3 regions of the Mesorhizobium sp. B2-3-10 genome follow, and region 1 is predicted to be linked to each of the others. Evidence: predicted binding sites of a transcription regulator. Region 1 holds the regulator's gene; each other region holds the start of a gene.
The links. Region 1 encodes LexA, which represses DNA repair genes until DNA is damaged. Its sites were predicted from a motif close to TGTTCNNNNTGTGTTCNG; they were not measured.

Region 1 (5,907 bases):
CACGCCTTGGTCATTCACGCCGGTTACTCACGAATCGCTTCGCGAACCGGTGCGGACCCCCGGCTGCGCTTGAGGCTGGGCAAGGCAAGCATGGCCAGTACGAACAGGCCCGTGGCAAGCTTCAGGTCAGGCGGCGGCATGCCGGCCGCAAGGCAGAACGACACCAGCTGGTAGTAGATGATCGCGCCGGCGAAGGGCGCCAGCAATTGCCGCCACACCGTCTGCTTGCCGACGACGGCTTCGCCGATCATCAGCGCGGCAAGGCCGTTGATGAGAATTCCCAGGCCCATATTGACGTCGGCGAACCCTTGCGACTGCACCATCAGCGCACCGCTTGACGCCGAAAAAGCGCTGGCCAGCCCGACACCGCCTATGGTCGCGGCCCAGACATTGATGCCTTGCGCTTCGGCCATGTCAGGATTGGCGCCCACGGCGCGCACGGCGGTCCCCTTCTCGGTCCTGAAGAACATGTAGAGCAGCATGAAGGCGACAAGCGCGAGGAGACCCGCGACGACGATCTTGCTGGCGGGGAAACCCGGCCGCGCGAACGGCACCCAGTCGAACACCGAGGGCGAACCAAAGACGGACAGGTTGGACTTGCCCATAATGCGAAGGTTGATGCTGTAGAGCATCGTCATCATCAGGATGCCCGCAAGCAGCGTGTGGATGCGGAAGCGCAGATGGATGAAGGCGGTGCAGCAGCCCGCCGCAAAGCCGGCGACAAGGGCGGCAGCGATGCCCATCAGCGGCGATGCGCCGGCGGCAAGGAGAACGCCGCAGACGCAGCCGCCCAGCGGAAAGGCGCCTTCGCTGGTGAGATCGGGAAAATTCAGCATGCGAAACGGGATCATGATCCCGAGCACGACAAAGGCCAGGATCAGGCTTTGCGCCAGGGTGACCGGCATGATCGCGACGAAGCTGGTGAGAACGTCCCCAACAAAACCCATGATGATCAGCTCGCCAGCAACATGCGATCGGTCTTGACCGAGAAATGGCCGATCAGATCGATAACCGTGACCCTCGCCTTCTCCTGCCCGGCAACTTCCAGGAGCACCCGGCCCGCATCGAGCATGATCACCCGGCTGCCATGGTCGACGGCGTGCTGCATGTTGTGGGTCACCATCAAAGTCGTCAGTTTCAGCGCGTTGACGGCGCGAACCGTCGCTTGCATGACGATTTCGGCCGTGCGCGGGTCGAGGGCCGCGGTATGCTCGTCGAGCAGCAGCAAGTCCGGCGATCCACCGACCGCCATGATCAGCGACAAGGATTGCCGCTGCCCGCCCGAGAGCAGGTCGACGCGCGTGTCGAGACGATTTTCCAAACCGAGACCCAGTATCGACAGGCGTTCCCTGTAGGACGCAAGCCGGGTGGTGTTCAGCCCCGGGCGCAAGGTGCGCTTTTGGCTGCGCAAATCGGCCAGCAGCATGTTTTCCGCAACCGTCATGCTGGCGGCGGTGCCGCGCATCGGGTCCTGGAACACGCGCGCCAGTTTCGCGGCGCGCTTGTGCACCGGCATTGCAGTCACGTCGGCGCCGTTGATCAGGATCTGGCCGGAATCGAGGATCAGGGCGCCGGAAATGGCGTTTAGCATGCTGCTCTTGCCGGCCCCGTTTGAGCCGATGACGATGCCGAACTCTCCCGTGGCCAAGGACAGGCTGAGACCATCCAGCGCGACCTTCTCGTCGGCCTGGCCCTTGTAGAACACTTTGCGCGCGGATCGAATCTCGAGCATCGTTCCTCCCTGACCTCGGGATGACGGCGCCGACGCCGTCACCCCGGCAGTTCCGATGTTAGTCGACGATGCAGCCGCAATCGGCCATTGAAGCCGGTATCTCGATGCCGAACGCGGCCATCGCCTTGCGCGAGATCGTTGCCATGTGGTCCTTGTAGGCCGGGCGCGACGGCGCGATCGTCTTGGGATCCTTGCCCTTGAGGATCTCGGCGGCGATGTTGCCGGCGTTGACGCCGACCTGGGTGTAATTGACCGCGAAGCTCGCCGGCACGGTGCCGTTGCGGACCGCGCTGTCATCGGAGTTGACGACCGGGATACCGGCCTGGCGGGCGGCCGCGGAGACAGCGGCGATCGCCGGCTGGATCAGGTTCGAGGCCGGGCCGTAGATCACGTCGGCCTTGCCGGCGAGCGAAGCGATACGTTGCTGGATGTCATTGACGTTGTCGATGCCGACCTCCACCACCTCGAAACCGGCGGCCGGTGCCGCCGCCTTGATCTTTTCGACCAAGGCAACGTCATTGGCCTCACCGGGATTGTAAGGCACGCCGAAGCGCTTGGCGTTCGGCAGCAGCTTCTTGGTGAAGGCCATCACCGCGGCGACGTCCTGCAGATCGCTGGCGCCCGTCATGCCTTCGTCTCCGGCGTCCCACGACGGCACCAGCTTGGCCGCCACCGGATCGGTGACCGCGGCAAAAACGATCGGAATGCCGGAACCGGCGAGCGCTTTCTTGGCGATCTGCGAGACCGGCGTGGTGATGGTGTAGATCAGCTTGGGCTGCTCGGCCTGCAGCTTGGCGATCATCTGCGGCACCAGCGATGCATCGAAATTGGTGTGGCTCTCCGTGTAGACGACATCCTTGCCCTCGACGAAGCCATTATCCGTCAGCGCCTTCTTGAAGCCGGCTATGGCGGCGTTCAATTGCGGATGCTCGCCGAAATTGGCAATGCCGATACGGATCTGATCGGCCGCGGCACTGCCGGCGCTGACCATCAATGCGCCTGCCAGGGCCAAACCCGACAACCAAGCGGATTTCGACTTCAACATCATTTCCTCCCAGATTTGATCAGGGCCGCTTGGAAACGCGGCGGCTACGGCGATCATGGTGAGTCCGCCGGTCTGTGTCAAACATTATATATAATTGTCGCTGCGACCCAATATCATATATACTTTCGCCAGACGACGGATTGATCACCATGCGGGATGAAACGAGTTCCACAAAAACGGAAGCCGCCTATCAGCTGTTGCGGCGCGACATCCTGACCACGCGCCTCATGCCCGGCGCCCCGCTCAAACTGAGTGCGCTGCGCGGCACCTATGGCGTCGGCTGGACACCGTTGCGCGAAGCCCTGTCGCGGCTCGAGGCCGAACGCCTGGTCACCGCGATCAGCAATCGTGGTTTTGCCGTGGCTCCGGTGTCGCGGGCCGAGCTGGAGGATCTGGCACGCGCCAGGATGGTGGTCGAGATACCCCTGTTCCTCGAATCGATGGAGAAAGGCGGCAGGGAGTGGGAGGATGCCGTGGTCACCGCCCACTACCGGCTCTCGCGTTGCAAGACGGCGGTCGACGATCCCTCGGACGCGGCCGTCGACAGATGGGACGAGAACCACGAGGCTTTCCATGCGGCGCTGCTGAGCGCCGCCACATGCGACTGGCTGTTGCGGTTCCGCTCGACGATCTCGGATCAGCTGCGCCGGCATCATCGCTTTCTTGGTCTGGCGCCGACACTGCGGGCCGCGGCCGGCCTCAAGGATGGCTATGAAGAGGCAATCGAAGCGCTGCGCGAAGCGATTGCGATCGAACACCATACCGCGATCATGGAAGCGGCGCTCGACCGTGACATCGAGCGGGCCAAGGCGCTGATGACGGCGCATATCGGCTACACACTGCACGTCTATGTCCACAGCGAAGACAGCGGCGCCACCAGATACGCCGCTCGCGCCGGCAGCTTGAAGGCGGGTTCGGGATAACTTCAGCGCTTCCGCGACGCCTATTCGAACGCGCTGGCCGGAGTGCGCCGAACGCCCGGATCCATGGCCGCCCGAAGCTACCAATCGTTGGCATTTTGGTTTCGTTTCGTTCCGCGAATAATGGCTCCGCGAGTTATACGTCCCCCCGAGGAGAAGCCTTCCAACTAACTGATGCCAAAGCCTCGTCGGCGGATGGGCCACAGGCCATTAACCAAAACGATTTCAATGCGCCTGCCGATGGCGGAAAGGGCTGGTTGCTGCCCGCCGTCGCGGGCAAAAAACTTCCAACCCCTTAACAAATTCATTAAACTTTAAACGGTTGCAGAACACAACTGGAACAGATAGTGTTTGTTCTGGGTTTGTTTTTTCGATTCTGGTTCAACCTTTCGTTCAATGTCTTGGGGGCCGCCATGCTGACACGCAAGCAACATGAACTGCTGATGTTCATCCACGAACGGCTCAAGGAAAGCGGGATACCGCCTTCCTTCGACGAGATGAAGGAAGCACTCGATCTTGCCTCCAAGTCGGGGATCCATCGCCTGATCACGGCGCTGGAGGAGCGCGGCTTCATTCGCCGGCTACCCAATCGGGCACGCGCGCTGGAAGTGCTGCGGCTGCCGGACTCGATCGCGCCGGGCCTCAATGCGGCAAAGAAGTTCTCGCCAAGCATCATCCAAGGCAGCCTTGGCCAAGGCAGCGCCGGACGCCAGATCAGGCCGGCCGCTGCGCCTTCGCGCCTGCCCGCGGCCGGCAACGACGACGATGCGGTTTCAGCCGTGTCCATCCCGGTCATGGGCCGTATCGCCGCCGGTGTGCCGATCGATGCCATCCAGCATCAGACGCATTCTATCTCGGTGCCGCCGGACATGATCATGGGCGGCGAGCACTATGCGCTGGAGGTCAAGGGCGACTCGATGATCGAGGCCGGTATCTTCGATGGAGACACGGTCATTATCCGCAATGCCAACACGGCAAGCCCGGGCGAAATTATCGTGGCACTGGTCGACGAAGAGGAAGCGACGCTGAAGCGGTTCCGCCGCAAAGGCGCTTCGATCGCGCTCGAGGCCGCCAATCCAGCCTACGAAACACGCATTTTCGGGCCGGACAGGGTCAAGGTACAAGGCAAGCTGGTCGGGTTGATCAGGCGCTACTGAGCCGGCTTGCCATCGGGCTTGTCGGTTTTTTTGTACGGCGGCAGCCCCCTCGCCTCGCGAGAGAATTTTCGCTGTTCGTGCCAGGGTCGGTATGGTCCGTCAACGGCGAATGCGATCGCGGCCCGGGTCGTGGCCGACTGGGAATTGAAGAAGACGGCAGCGCTTCCCTTGCGGGCGAGCTGCCGTTTGGTGACGACGAGAACCAGTGGATTGTGGCAGGCGTCATAGGCGGTCGCGTCGTTGACGATGATCAGGTCGGCGAAAGCGCAGGCTTTCCAGGTGGTCTTGCGGTCTTCGACATAGGCAATGATCGCGCCGGAAGGGTGCCTGGCAAGGCACAGGCCTTCGCGGCAGTAGAAGGGCGATCCCGGCGGCAGGTCGGTGGGACTGGCAACATCGAATTGCCCGTCTGTCGTGTCGAACATTTCCGGTTTGACGATTCTTTCGGAGATCAGGGCGCGCTTCCAGTTGTCGGTTGCGAATTCGTTGGGACGTTCCCGGTTGACGGCCAGTTCGCCATTGCCGATCGGCAGCGCGACCAGCCGCGCATCTTCGGAGATCAGCACATCGGGCGCGCGCGTGTGCGACACAGTCAACAGGCCGGCGAGCGCGAATGGCAGCGCCGCGAGCCGCAGCCATGTCGTCGCCATCGTCGCGATTACCAGCGCGACGGTGACCAGCAGCACGGATTGCTGCGAAATCAGCCCGACTCCATCGACCGGAGAGCGCTCCGATATCCACGCCGACACGGCGATCATTGCTGTCAGGCCCTTGCCCATAAGGTAGAGAGCCGGCCAATCCAGTCCGAATGGCATCAGCAGGGCGCTGGCGACGGCCAGGAACATCACGACCGACACGATCGGCATCACGGCCAGATTGGCGAACAGGCTGAGCGGCGATACCCGCTGGAAATGCCAGATGGCAAACAGTGCCGTGGCGCTGCCGGCGATAATGGACGTCATGGCCAATCCTCCTGTCGCCAGCAGGAATTTTCGCGTCAGGAATCCCGCCAGGGAACGCTTTGGCGGCGGTGGCCGCGTCTTTCCTGCATGG
Region 2 (5,907 bases), on a different contig from region 1:
GTCTGCAGATCGAGCTTCCTGATGCTGTCGGCGTTGAAGCCGCGCAGGCCGCAGTGGAAGTCGCCGGTCTTGATGCGGAAGAACAGGCGGCCGACGAAGCTCAGCACCGGATTGCCGAGATAGCGATGCAGAGCCGGCATGGCACCAGCCTCTATGCCGCCGCGGAAGCGGTTGCCCATGACCAGGTCGGCGCCGCCGCGCAGCCGCGCCACGAATGCCTCCAGTGCACCGAAATCATAGCTGTCATCGGCATCGCCCATGATGATGAAGCGGCCCCTGGCGGCGGCGATGCCGCCCAGAAGCGCCGCGCCATAGCCCTTCTGCGCGACCGGGACGACACGAGCACCGCCTTGCGCTGCGATCTCCCGCGAGCCGTCGGTGCTGCCATTGTCTGCGATCAGCACCTCGCCCGCTATGCCGGATTGGTCGAGAAAGGCCTTGGCCTTGCCGATGCAGACGGCGAGCGTCTCGGCCTCGTTGAGGCATGGCATCAGGATGGTGAGTTCGAGCTGCTGGGTCGAGGCTGCGCGGACGGCAGTGAGCGCGTTCATGATCGTCGTTCCATCGGGTGCCCGGCGCGGCGTCAGGTCGGCCGGCTGCATTCGGAGCCTACCGTCGCACGGCAAGGCTTAAGAAAGCGATGATGTCAGTCCTCGCCATGTCTGCAACCGGCAGACGCGCCTTGCTGATCCCAATGTTCAAAACGTCGCGATTGGCAGAACGCGCCGCGACGCCTATATCGCTTGCGTCGACTATGCTGGGGACCTGCCATGAAGTTGAAAATCGCCGTCCAGATGGACCATGTCTCCACCGTGTCGATCGCCGGCGACACCTCGTTCGCCCTGTCGCTGGAGGCGCAGCGGCGCGGTCACCAGCTGTTCCACTACACGCCCGACCGGCTGTCGATGCGCGATGGCAAGGTGTTTGCCCGCGTCGAGGAGATGACGGTGCGCGACGAAAAGGGCAGCCACTATTCGCTGGGCGAAAAGGTGCGCACCGACTTGTCCGAAATGGACGTCGTCCTGCTGCGCCAGGACCCGCCCTTCGACATGAACTACATCACCACGACCCACATCCTCGAGCGCATCCATCCAAAGACGCTGGTCGTCAACGACCCGGCCTGGGTGCGCAACAGCCCGGAAAAGATTTTCGTCACCGAGTTCCCGGACCTGATGCCGGACACGCTGATCACCAAGGATCCGCTCGAAGTCGCCGCCTTCCGCAAGGAATTCGGCGACATCATCGTCAAGCCGCTCTACGGCAATGGCGGCGCCGGCATCTTCCACATGCTGGAAGCCGACCGCAATCTCGCCTCGCTGCTCGAAATGTTCGGCCAGATGTTTCGCGAGCCCTATATCGTGCAGCGTTACCTGAAGGATGTACGCAAGGGCGACAAACGCATCATTCTGATCGACGGCGAGCCGGTCGGCGCCATCAACCGGGTGCCGGCCGAGCACGACTCCCGCTCCAACATGCATGTCGGCGGCCGCGCCGAGAAGACCGAGTTGACGACACGCGAGCGCGAGATCTGTGCCCGCATCGGGCCGTCGCTGAAAGAGCGCGGCTTCATCCTGGTCGGCATCGACGTCATCGGCGACTACATGACCGAGATCAACGTCACCTCGCCGACCGGCGTGCGCGAGGTCAAGCGCTTCGGCGGCGCCGACATCGCCAGCCTGTTCTGGGACGCGGTGGAGGGGAAGCGGACATAATTTGTTTTCAGTTTGTGTTAACCATGTTCCGCTTTTGCAGCCGGGTACAACCGGCGCGCAACCTGTGCGGCTGCCGGTTGCGCCAATGTTCCCGATTTGATCAAGGGTGGCGCCTCAAAGCCGGCGCTGTTCGCGCTCCCTGAGGTCAGCCGTCTGGGCCAGGACCCAATCCCGGAACAGCTTGATCTTAGGCGTGTTGCGGCGGCTTTCGGAATGCACCGGCCAGTAGCCGCTCCATGCGCTCACCTCACTTGTTCCTGTAATGTTCTTGCCCTGGGCTGAAATCTGTGGTTGTCTTGCGTTGACGTCGCTCGCGGCCCGTTAAGGGGCAAGGGCGAGCCGGCAGCGGGGGCAGACAATGGTGGCGCGGGTTCGTACGGTTGCTTTCCAGGGCATCGAGGCAGTGCCGGTCGACGTGCAGGTGATGATCGCGCCCGGCAAGGTCAACATGCATATCGTCGGCCTGCCAGACAAAGCGGTGGCGGAAAGCCGCGAGCGGGTGCAGGCGGCCTTGCATGCGTCGGGCCTGTCGATGCCGTCGAAGAAGGTGACCGTCAACCTGGCGCCCGCCGATCTGCCGAAGGAAGGCAGCCACTACGATCTGCCGATCGCGCTTGGCTTGATGGCAGCCCTTGGCGCCATTCCGGGCGACATGCTGGCTGGCTATGTCGTGCTGGGCGAGCTGTCGCTCGACGGTACGATCACCGCCGTTGCCGGTGCCTTGCCGGCGGCGATCGGCGCCAATGCCGAAGGCAAAGGGCTGATCTGTCCCTTCGCTTGCGGGCCGGAAGCGGCCTGGGCAGGGCGGGAATTCGACATTCTCGCGCCCCGCAGCCTGATTGCGATCGCCAATCATTTCCGCGGCACACAGGTGCTGTCGCGCCCGGAGGCCGGCATCCGCGCGGCGGCGCGCGACCTGCCCGACCTTGCCGACATCAAGGGCCAGGAGACGGCGAAGCGGGCGCTGGAAGTGGCGGCCGCCGGCGGACACAATCTGCTCATGATCGGTCCGCCAGGCTCAGGCAAATCGATGCTGGCGCAGCGCCTGCCGTCGATCCTGCCGCCACTGGCGCCGAAGGAACTGCTCGAAGTCTCGATGATCGCCTCGGTGGCCGGCGAGCTCGGCGAAGGCAAGCTGACCGACCGGCGGCCATTCCGCGCCCCGCACCATTCGGCCTCGATGGCGGCGATGGTGGGCGGCGGCCTGCGCGCGCGGCCAGGCGAAGTCTCGCTCGCCCATCACGGCGTGCTGTTCCTCGACGAGTTCCCCGAATTCACGCCGCAGACGCTCGATGCGCTGCGCCAGCCGCTTGAAACCGGCGACTGCATGATCGCACGGGCCAACCATCGCGTCACCTATCCGGCTCGCATCCAGCTGGTGGCGGCGATGAACCCGTGCCGCTGCGGCATGGCCGGCGAACCGGGTTATCGCTGCCTGCGCGGCGATCGTTGCCGCACCGATTACCAGGCGCGCATTTCAGGTCCGCTGCTCGACCGCATCGATCTCAGGATCGAAGTGCCGGCGGTCTCGGCCAGCGACCTGATCCGGCCGGATCGAGCGGAAAAGAGCGCCGACGTGGCGTTGCGCGTGGCGCGTGCCCGCACCATCCAGCGCGAGCGTTTCGAGCGGCTCGGCGTCAACAGCGCCACCACCAACGCGCATTGTTCTCCAGCCGTCATCGAGACGATCGCCATGCCCGACGCCGCAGGCCTGTCGCTGCTCAAGGATACCAGCGAAAAACTCGCCTTTTCGGCGCGGGCCTACCACCGGGTGCTCAAAGTGGCGCGCACGCTCGCCGACCTCGACGCCAGCGAATGTGTCGGCCGCATCCATCTGGCCGAAGCGATTTCCTATCGCATGAGTTCGGAGCGCATGGCGCAGGCGGCGTAGCCGCGTGTCGCGCAGCTCCGGTTACCTATCGCAAAGTCCCGATGAAATGCAGGCGACGGTCGAAAAACACGCTGGCCGGGAACGGATAGAGCGACAGCTTCTCACGCCAGGTGCGGGGTGTGATGCTTTTTTCCATGATCGCCTTGGCGATGGAGCCGTCGCCGCAGCCAAGATCAAGAACGGTGCCGGCCGGGCCCAGTTCGTCGGCCAGCCGGTCGGACAGGATGCGCACACGGCGCTGGAAAACCGCCCGGTCATGGACGGAATTCAACAGTTTCTTTTCGATCGCCATCGTGTTGGCCATGCCAATGCTCCGGAGCCTTCCAGCCAGCACTAACCGAAAAAAGCAAAGGAACCGTATCCAGCCATAAGAGCCTGCCGCCTTCGGCACGACATTGCCGCTGGGGCTGACGCCGCCGTCTTTGCCGCTCGATCGTCCAGCCGATCGCCGACTACGCGGACCGACGACATCCAGTCGCTCCAAGCCCTTTCAGCGCGACATCGCCCTTATCCTTGATGGGCCTTCAACTCCAGCCGCCGCTTGTGCAGCACAGGCTCGGTGTAGCCGTTGGGCTGGCTTGTTCCCTTGAACACCAGGTCGCAGGCGGCCTGGAAGGCGATGGAAGCGTCGAAGTCGGCGGCCATCGGCTGGTAGAGCGGGTCGCCGACATTTTGCAGATCGACAATTGCCGCCATGCGCCGCAAGGAATCCATCACCTGGATTTCCGAGCAGACCTTGTGGCGCAGCCAGTTGGCAATGTGCTGCGAGGAGATGCGCAGCGTGGCGCGGTCTTCCATCAGGCCGACATCGTTGATGTCGGGAACCTTGGAGCAGCCGACGCCCTGGTCGATCCAGCGCACGACATAGCCCAGAATGCCTTGGGCATTGTTGTCGAGTTCGCGCTGGATCTCGTCGGGCGTCCAGTTCGGCCGCACGGCCACCGGCACCGACAATATGTCGTCGAGCTTGGCCTTGGGCCGGCTCTTCAGCGCCGCCTGGACCGCATGGACATCGACCTTGTGATAGTGCGTGGCGTGCAGCGTCGCCGCCGTTGGCGACGGCACCCAGGCGGTGTTGGCGCCGGCCTTGGGGTGGGCGATCTTCTCGGCCAGCATCGCGGCCATCAAGTCGGGCATCGCCCACATGCCCTTGCCGATCTGGGCGTGGCCGGCGAGCCCGCATTCCAAGCCCGTGTCGACGTTCCAGGCCTCATAGGCGGAAATCCAGGCGGCCTGCTTCATGTCACCCTTGCGGATCATCGGGCCGGCTTCCATCGAGGTGTGGATCTCGTCGCCGGTGCGGTCGAGGAAGCCGGTGTTGATGAACACCACGCGCTCCCTCGCGGCGCGGATCGCTTCCTTGAGGTTGATTGTGGTGCGCCGCTCCTCGTCCATGATGCCCATCTTGATGGTGTTCCGGGCCATGCCGAGCAGGGCTTCGACACGATCGAACATCTCGACGGCGAAGGCGACTTCCTCCGGGCCATGCATCTTGGGTTTCACGACATACATCGAGCCGGCGCGAGAGTTCATCCGCCGTCCCTTCGGCCCGACATCGTGCAGCGCGATCAGGGCCGTCATCGCCGCGTCCATGATGCCTTCCGGCACCTCGTTGCCGTCGCGGTCCAGGATGGCCGGATTGGTCATCAGGTGGCCGACATTGCGCACCAGCATCAACGAGCGGCCAGGCACGGTCACCGTGCCGCCGGCAGGGGCGATGTAGGCGCGGTCGGGGTTGAGCTTGCGGACGAAACTCTTGCCGCCCTTGCTGATTTCTTCGGCGAGGTCGCCCTTCATCAGGCCGAGCCAATTGCGGTAGACGACGACCTTGTCCTCGGCATCCACGGCCGCGACCGAATCCTCGCAGTCCTGGATGGTGGTCAGCGCCGATTCCAGGATGACGTCGGCAATGCCAGCCGGATCGGTGCGGCCGATCTGGTTGTCGCGGTCGATGACGATCTCGACATGCAGCCCGTTTTTCACCAGGAGCACGGCTTGCGGATTGGCGGCGTCGCCGCGATAGCCGACGAATTGCCTGGGATCGGCCAGCGTCGTCGAGCCGGCGCCGGCGCTGAGCTTCAGGGCGGCGTTGGCGACCGACAGGCCGTTGACCCCCGCCCATTTGCCAGAGGTGAGCGGCACCGACTGGTCGAGAAAATCCTTGGCCCAGGCGATGACCTTGGCGCCGCGCGCCGGGTTGAAGCCCTTGCCCTTCTCAGCGCCATCCGTTTCGGGGATGGCGTCGGTGCCATAGAGCGCGTCATAGAGCGAGCCCCAGCGTGCATTGGCGGCGTTGAGCGCGTA
Region 3 (5,907 bases), on a different contig from region 1:
CTCCATTCAGCGTTGATGCGGCCGCCCTTCCGGCGACCCACCTTGAAGACGAAGAGAAGCGGGCAAAGGATTCCGGCCAAACGTCTTTTTACCGGCGTGCGGCCTGCACGCCGGTAATCAGCCCGCTGGCGCGTAGCGGCTGACCACCATGCCGCAGCCATAAGCCTTCGAGCCAAGCAGAAGCAGGTTTCGGAACCCGCCTTGGTCGAAGATGCGGCGGCCGGCGCCCAGCACGGCCGGATTGACGAACAGCTGGAACTCGTCGACCACCCCGGCCGCGATCAGCGCCGACGCAAAGCCGGCCCCGCCGAAGACGGCCATGTCGCCGCCCTCACCCGCCTTCAATGCGTTGACTTCGCGCGGCAGGTCGCCGCTCACCACCGTCGTGCGCTCCCATCGCGAGGTCTCGAGCCTGTCGCTCGGCACCACCTTGCGCGCTTCGACGATACGCTGGGCGAAGGCATAGAACGGATCGGCCGGGTATTTCCGCGCCGCGTTGCCCCAATGGGTGAGGTAACCTTCCTCAGCCATCTTGCGGCTGAGCAGGATGGTGTCGATGCCGGCAAACACCGCGTTGAAATCACGCTTCAGCTCCTCGTCCCAACCGATGTCGTCGCCCCATCCCCAGAGTTGCCAGGGGTGGTTCTCATTGGCACCGACAAAGCCGTCGACCGACATCTGCATCTGAAGGATCAGCTTTTTCATCGGGTTCTCCTCGTTTCCGGATTCCAGGCAGGAAGGATCACGCCGCGCTTTGCGAACGGGCAAAGGCTTGTGCCCAGCTCTCGAAAGTGGTCGGCGTGGCGTTGCGGATTGACGGTGCCTCAAGTGCCCAGCGTTCACCCTTGTTGAAACTCGCCGCCGTTTCGCCGAGCGCATCGGCAAAGCTCGGTGACAGGCCGTTGGCGATCATCCCGGCGCGCGCCTCAGTGAATGGAGCCGCCTTGTAAGTGACCTGCCTCCCCATCGCGCTGCCCAGGATCGCGGTGGCCTGCTCGAAGGTATAATAGCCGCCGCCATGCAATTCGATGATCCGCTCGCTTGGAAAACGCGTGGCGTCCAGCAGCGCGGCGGCGCGCTGGCCGAGATCGCTGGCAGCAATCAAAGGCATCGGCAGATCGCCCCGGAACGGCGTCATGAAGATGCCGGAAGCGGCCTGCTGGACAAAGCCCATGCCCTTGGCGAAGTTCTCCATGAAGAATGAGGCGCGCAAAAACACCAGTTCGTCGAGGCCGAGCGGCGCCAGCCGGTCCTCCATCAAGACGGCGCCGAGCGAAGTTCCCATCCTGAGATGGGCGTTGAGGCCGCTGAGCAGCACGACGCGGCGCACGCCTGACTTCGCGATCGCCGCCGCCAGCCGCGCGCCGACTTCATCTTCGAAGCGATGAAGATCCGGCGCCGTGACGTCGAACGGAATCATTACATAGGCGCTGTCGGCGCCGGAAAAGGCGGAGGCGAGCGCGTCGCTATCGTCAAGCGCGACACCCAGGCTGCGCGCCACGCCGCGCACAATATGCCCCCGCTCGGTCAGGACCTGTGCGACCGTCTTGCCAACCTCGTTGGTGGCCCCGATGACCACGACGGTTCTTGGTGTGCTGATTTTCGCGACGGCCTGGCTCATGACGTCCTCCTGCTGGCCAAGTTGCGATCTAACGATTTACTTTTGGAAGCGTTTGACCGACGGAAAGAACGATGTCAATAGTAAAGTGATTTAAAAATGGAACCATAGAGATGTCAACGCGTGAAAGATCCGGTTGCCCGATCAGCCTGTCGCTGGAACTGCTCGGCGATCGCTGGACGCTGCTCATCATCCGCGACCTGGTCTTCGCCGGCAAAAAGCATTTTCGCGAGTTCCTGCAATCCGATGAAGGCATCTCCTCGCGCACATTGGCTGAGCGGCTGCAGACGCTGCAGGACGAAGGCATCCTCACCCGCAGCGACGACCCTAGCCACGGGCTGAAAGCGATCTACCGGCTGACCGAAGCCGGCATCGATCTCCTGCCGGTGCTGGCCACGCTCGGCGCCTGGGGCAGCAGGCACCGCAAGTCCGACGACAAACTCGCCCGCATCGCCGACGAACTGGCGGCCGGCGGCGAGCCGGCGCTGGAACGGATGAAGGCGGCACTGCGGGCGGAGCATGTTGTCTAGGAAGTGGCGCTGCCTCCTTCCGCCCTGTGGAAAAGGAGGCACTTTACGCGCCTCGGTTACGCCCAAAGGACACCGATGCAGCAAAAACCCAATTGACAACGATCTCTGTTTGTTCACTATATGTTTCTGTCTATCAGCAATCGCGGATGAGCGGAACAGGATGGAAACGACGGCCACCATCCTGCATGCCGATCTCGACGCCTTCTATGCCTCGGTCGAGCAACTGCTCGACCCGTCGCTGCGCGGCAAGCCGATCGCGGTTGGCGGCGGCGTGGTACTCGCCGCCTCTTACGAAGCGCGCGCCTTTGGCGTGCGCGGCGGCATGCCTGGACGCAAGGCGCGCGAGCTTTGCCCGCGATTGATCTTCGTCGGCGGCAATTTCAGCCACTACCAGCAGCTGGGCGACGCGGCGATCAAGGTGCTCGACGATTTCACGCCGGTGGTCGAACGCATCTCCATCGACGAGGCCTTCGCCGATGTCGCCGGCTGCACGCATCTGTTCGGCTCCCCGCGGGAAATCGCGACGGCGATCCGCGGCCGTGTGCGGGCCGAACTCGGCCTGCCGATCTCGATCGGCGTGGCGCGCACCAAGCATCTGGCCAAGATCGCCTCGCAAGTCGCCAAGCCAGACGGGCTGGTGGTGGTCGAGCCCGGCACCGAGCTTGCCTTTCTGCACGATTTGCCGGTCTCGCTGATGTGGGGCGTCGGCCCGGCAACCAGGGCGCGCTTGGCCGAGATCGGCGTCGAGACCATCGGCGAGCTGGCCCGGACCCACAGCGGCGCCCTGACCCGGCTGCTAGGCCCCGCGGCCGGCGAAAAGCTCGCGGCGCTGTCGTGGAACCGCGATCCGCGCAAGCTGCAGACGAAGCGCCGGGCGCACTCGGCCGGCGCGCAATCGGCGCTCGGGCAAAAGCCGGCCGTGGCGCGAGTGATCGTGCCGACACTGCTGCATCTGGCCGATCGCGTCGCCAGCCGGCTGCGCGCCAAGAACCGCCCCGGCCGCACGGTAACCGTGCGCGTGCGCTTTGCCGATCTCAGCGCCGTCACGCGCTCGATCACGCTGGAACAGCCGATCTCGGCGACCGCCATGCTGGCCGAGATCGCAGGGGATTTGGTGCGCGGCGTGCTCGCCGAGCATCCCCGGGAGAAAACGATCTCGCTGCTGGCGATCTCGGTCTCGCACCTGGAGGAGAGCGCCGAACTGCAGCTCGACCTGCCGCTCGGCCTCGCCGACGAGAAGCGCCGCCCGGGCAGCCAAAAAGGCCTCGCGCGCTTCGGCGCCGACCGCGCCATCGACAAGATCCGCCAGCGTTTCGGCAAACAGGCGGTCGGCTACGGTACGGTGGCCCTGGAAGCGGCCCGCTCGGTGCCCGACGCATTCAGGGAACTGGCGGAAAAGGAGCTTTGAGTGGAAAAGGGACTGTCCCCGACGGCGCGCCAACCGACACCATGGCGCGCTTCGCTACTGTCGGGCCGACGCTGCACCGACCCCATAGAGTTGCCCGCCTCCCGGCACGGCGCCTGTTTCCGTCCCGCCGCGCTCTGTAAACACAAGGCCGGAGCCCGGCACGAGATCGCGGATTGTGCGCGACGTAACGATCTCGCCCGGCAAGGCTTGGTCGAGCATCAGCACTGCTTGGTCGATGGCGGTGCCGGTTAAATCACCGTCTTGCTTTTCGCACTCGCCAATATGCACCGCGGCACGGACGCCGAGGCCGGATGGCTTCAAACCGTCGCGGATCGCCATGGCGCATTGGATCGCCCGCGTCGGACGCTGGAAGGCAGCGAGGAGGCCATTCGCGTTGCGCCGTATCTCCCTGCCCTGGGCCAGTTGGACTTGATCGCAGATCGCGTCGACATATCCCCGCCTCAAATCCTGGCCATCGGGGGACGCGGATGGCGAGGTGATGTCCACGCAGAGAATGGTGACCAGCACACGCTCGCCGGGTGCCGCCGGCAAGGTGCCGCTGACAAAGGACTGAATCTCATCGATCAGGCGATCGGAGCCTTCCCCCCAGATGACATGGTCGTTGCCCGCGAGCTCGATGTAGCTCGCTCCCGGTATGTGTCTCGCCAGGTAGCGCCCCTCCTCGGCCTTGACCCAGCGATCGCCCGTTCTCTGAACGATTAGCGTTGGAACGTGGATGGCTCCCAGTATCTCCCGAACGTCGATTTCGGTGCTCCAGTACCACAGCGAGATCGCATCGGCGGGCGAAGCTGAATTGCGCAGGAAGGCCGCGAACCATTCGCGCTCGAATGCATCGTTCATCAGGCTGGGCGCGGCATTGCTGAGGTCGGCCGGCTCTCCCCATTCGCGCTCGATGGCGACGAGTTCTCTTTCCACCTGCGCCTTGGTTTTGGCCCAGGGGTAGTCCGGCGCCCATACACCTCGGGCATAGGTCCCGTTCAAGATGAGGGCTGCCGTGCGTTCAGGATAGGTCGCGGCAAACAGCATGCACATGCTGCCGCCCTCGGAGCTGCCGAACAGGACGGTACGCTTCGAACCGACCGCGTCCAGGACCGCGCGCACGTCTTCCATACGCTCTTCGAGCGTCGGCAGGCCGACATTGCGATCCGACAGTCCGGTGCCACGCTTGTCCATCCGGATCAGCCGGCAAAAAGAGCCGAGACGGTGCAGGACATGCGCCAGCCTGGGCGATGCCCAGGCAAGGTCGAGATTGGAAACCCAGCCTGGCACATAAATGAGGTCTACGGGGCCGTTGCCCGTTACCTGATACGCGATGTTGCTGCAAGCCGATTTGACATAGTGGGTCGGCGGCGATGCAGCCTGAGCACCGGGCGCAACCGGCCCGGCGGCTGCTGGAGCAGCCGACGCCGTGCGTCGGGCCCGAAGCTGTTCATAGAGCTGCCTCGTTTCCGGTTCCGGCTGAACACGTAGCTGCCGCTGCAAGGCGTCGCGGCAGAGCTCATATTGTTTCAGCGCCAAATTGACGCGGCCCTGGGCCGCACAGGCCCGCATCAAGGCCCGGTGGACGTCTTCACGCAGCGGCTCCCAGGCTAGCAAGCGTGTCGCCGCCTGCACGCAGGACGCCAGATCGTTCTGCGCGAAGTAATGCGCGACGAGCTTTTCCAGCACCAAGACGGCCGTGGCCCGCAGCCGTGCGCGTTCGATCCGCAGCCAGTCCTCGAAGGGTTCCTCCTTCAGGCTGAAGCCATCGAGGAGATCGCCTCGATAGAGGCTGATGGCCTGCTCAAGCTGCTCGGGTGCCGCCTCGGCGGCCAGCACCTCGAACCGGGCGACGTCGAAATCGAGATCATCCAGCGCCAGCATGATGCTGTCGCCATCGGTCAGGAAGCGAACGCCATGGGCCGAGGGCATAGCCTTCCTCACGACAGAAAGAGCCTGCCGAAGGTTCATGCGTGCCTGCGGCTCGCCGGTGTCGCCCCACAGCAGGGCGGCAAGCTTTTCGCGCGAGAGGGAATGCCCCGAATGGATCGCAAGATAGGCGACCATGGCGCGCGCCTTGCGGGTGAAGGACGGGGCCACGGCACCGCCAGCGAAATCGAACCCACCCAACAGTGAGAGGCGCGCCATCGGATCCACCACAGCTTCAGCGGCAATCCTTTACCGGTGCCGATACCAATTCAACCGGCTTTCCGCGTCGCGCGACGCTTTTCACGATTTCGTCACGCTGGCGCGAACGCGATTCCGACGGGTGTGTCGCACGGTGCTGCTGACAACTGTCATGGAGAATACCATGCTGCTCCCGCACCCAACAGACTGGCCGCTCCTGTTTT

Region 2: the regulator LexA is predicted to act here: its motif matches at 1,965-1,982, upstream of FJ943_RS01690 (YifB family Mg chelatase-like AAA ATPase).
Region 3: the regulator LexA is predicted to act here: its motif matches at 2,259-2,276, upstream of dinB (DNA polymerase IV).

What each region holds. Positions count from the first base shown of each region.
Region 1 is NZ_VFVT01000014.1:40,699-46,605, reverse strand. Features, by position in the region: gene FJ943_RS28845 (ABC transporter permease) at 24-947, opposite strand; gene FJ943_RS28840 (ABC transporter ATP-binding protein) at 953-1,732, opposite strand; gene FJ943_RS28835 (ABC transporter substrate-binding protein) at 1,791-2,777, opposite strand; gene FJ943_RS28830 (GntR family transcriptional regulator) at 2,927-3,700, shown strand; gene lexA (transcriptional repressor LexA) at 4,111-4,854, shown strand; gene FJ943_RS28820 (ComEC/Rec2 family competence protein) at 4,848-5,907, opposite strand, start outside.
Region 2 is NZ_VFVT01000001.1:332,190-338,096, forward strand. Features, by position in the region: gene FJ943_RS01675 (glycosyltransferase family 2 protein) at 1-551, opposite strand, end outside; gene gshB (glutathione synthase) at 771-1,712, shown strand; gene FJ943_RS30115 (hypothetical protein) at 1,827-1,958, opposite strand; gene FJ943_RS01690 (YifB family Mg chelatase-like AAA ATPase) at 2,071-3,603, shown strand; gene FJ943_RS01695 (hypothetical protein) at 3,629-3,907, opposite strand; gene FJ943_RS01700 (malate synthase G) at 4,111-5,907, opposite strand, start outside.
Region 3 is NZ_VFVT01000008.1:225,294-231,200, reverse strand. Features, by position in the region: gene FJ943_RS23510 (dihydrofolate reductase family protein) at 118-705, opposite strand; gene FJ943_RS23505 (NmrA family NAD(P)-binding protein) at 743-1,621, opposite strand; gene FJ943_RS23500 (helix-turn-helix domain-containing protein) at 1,732-2,148, shown strand; gene dinB (DNA polymerase IV) at 2,309-3,556, shown strand; gene FJ943_RS23490 (alpha/beta fold hydrolase) at 3,611-5,704, opposite strand; gene FJ943_RS23485 (hypothetical protein) at 5,868-5,907, shown strand, end outside.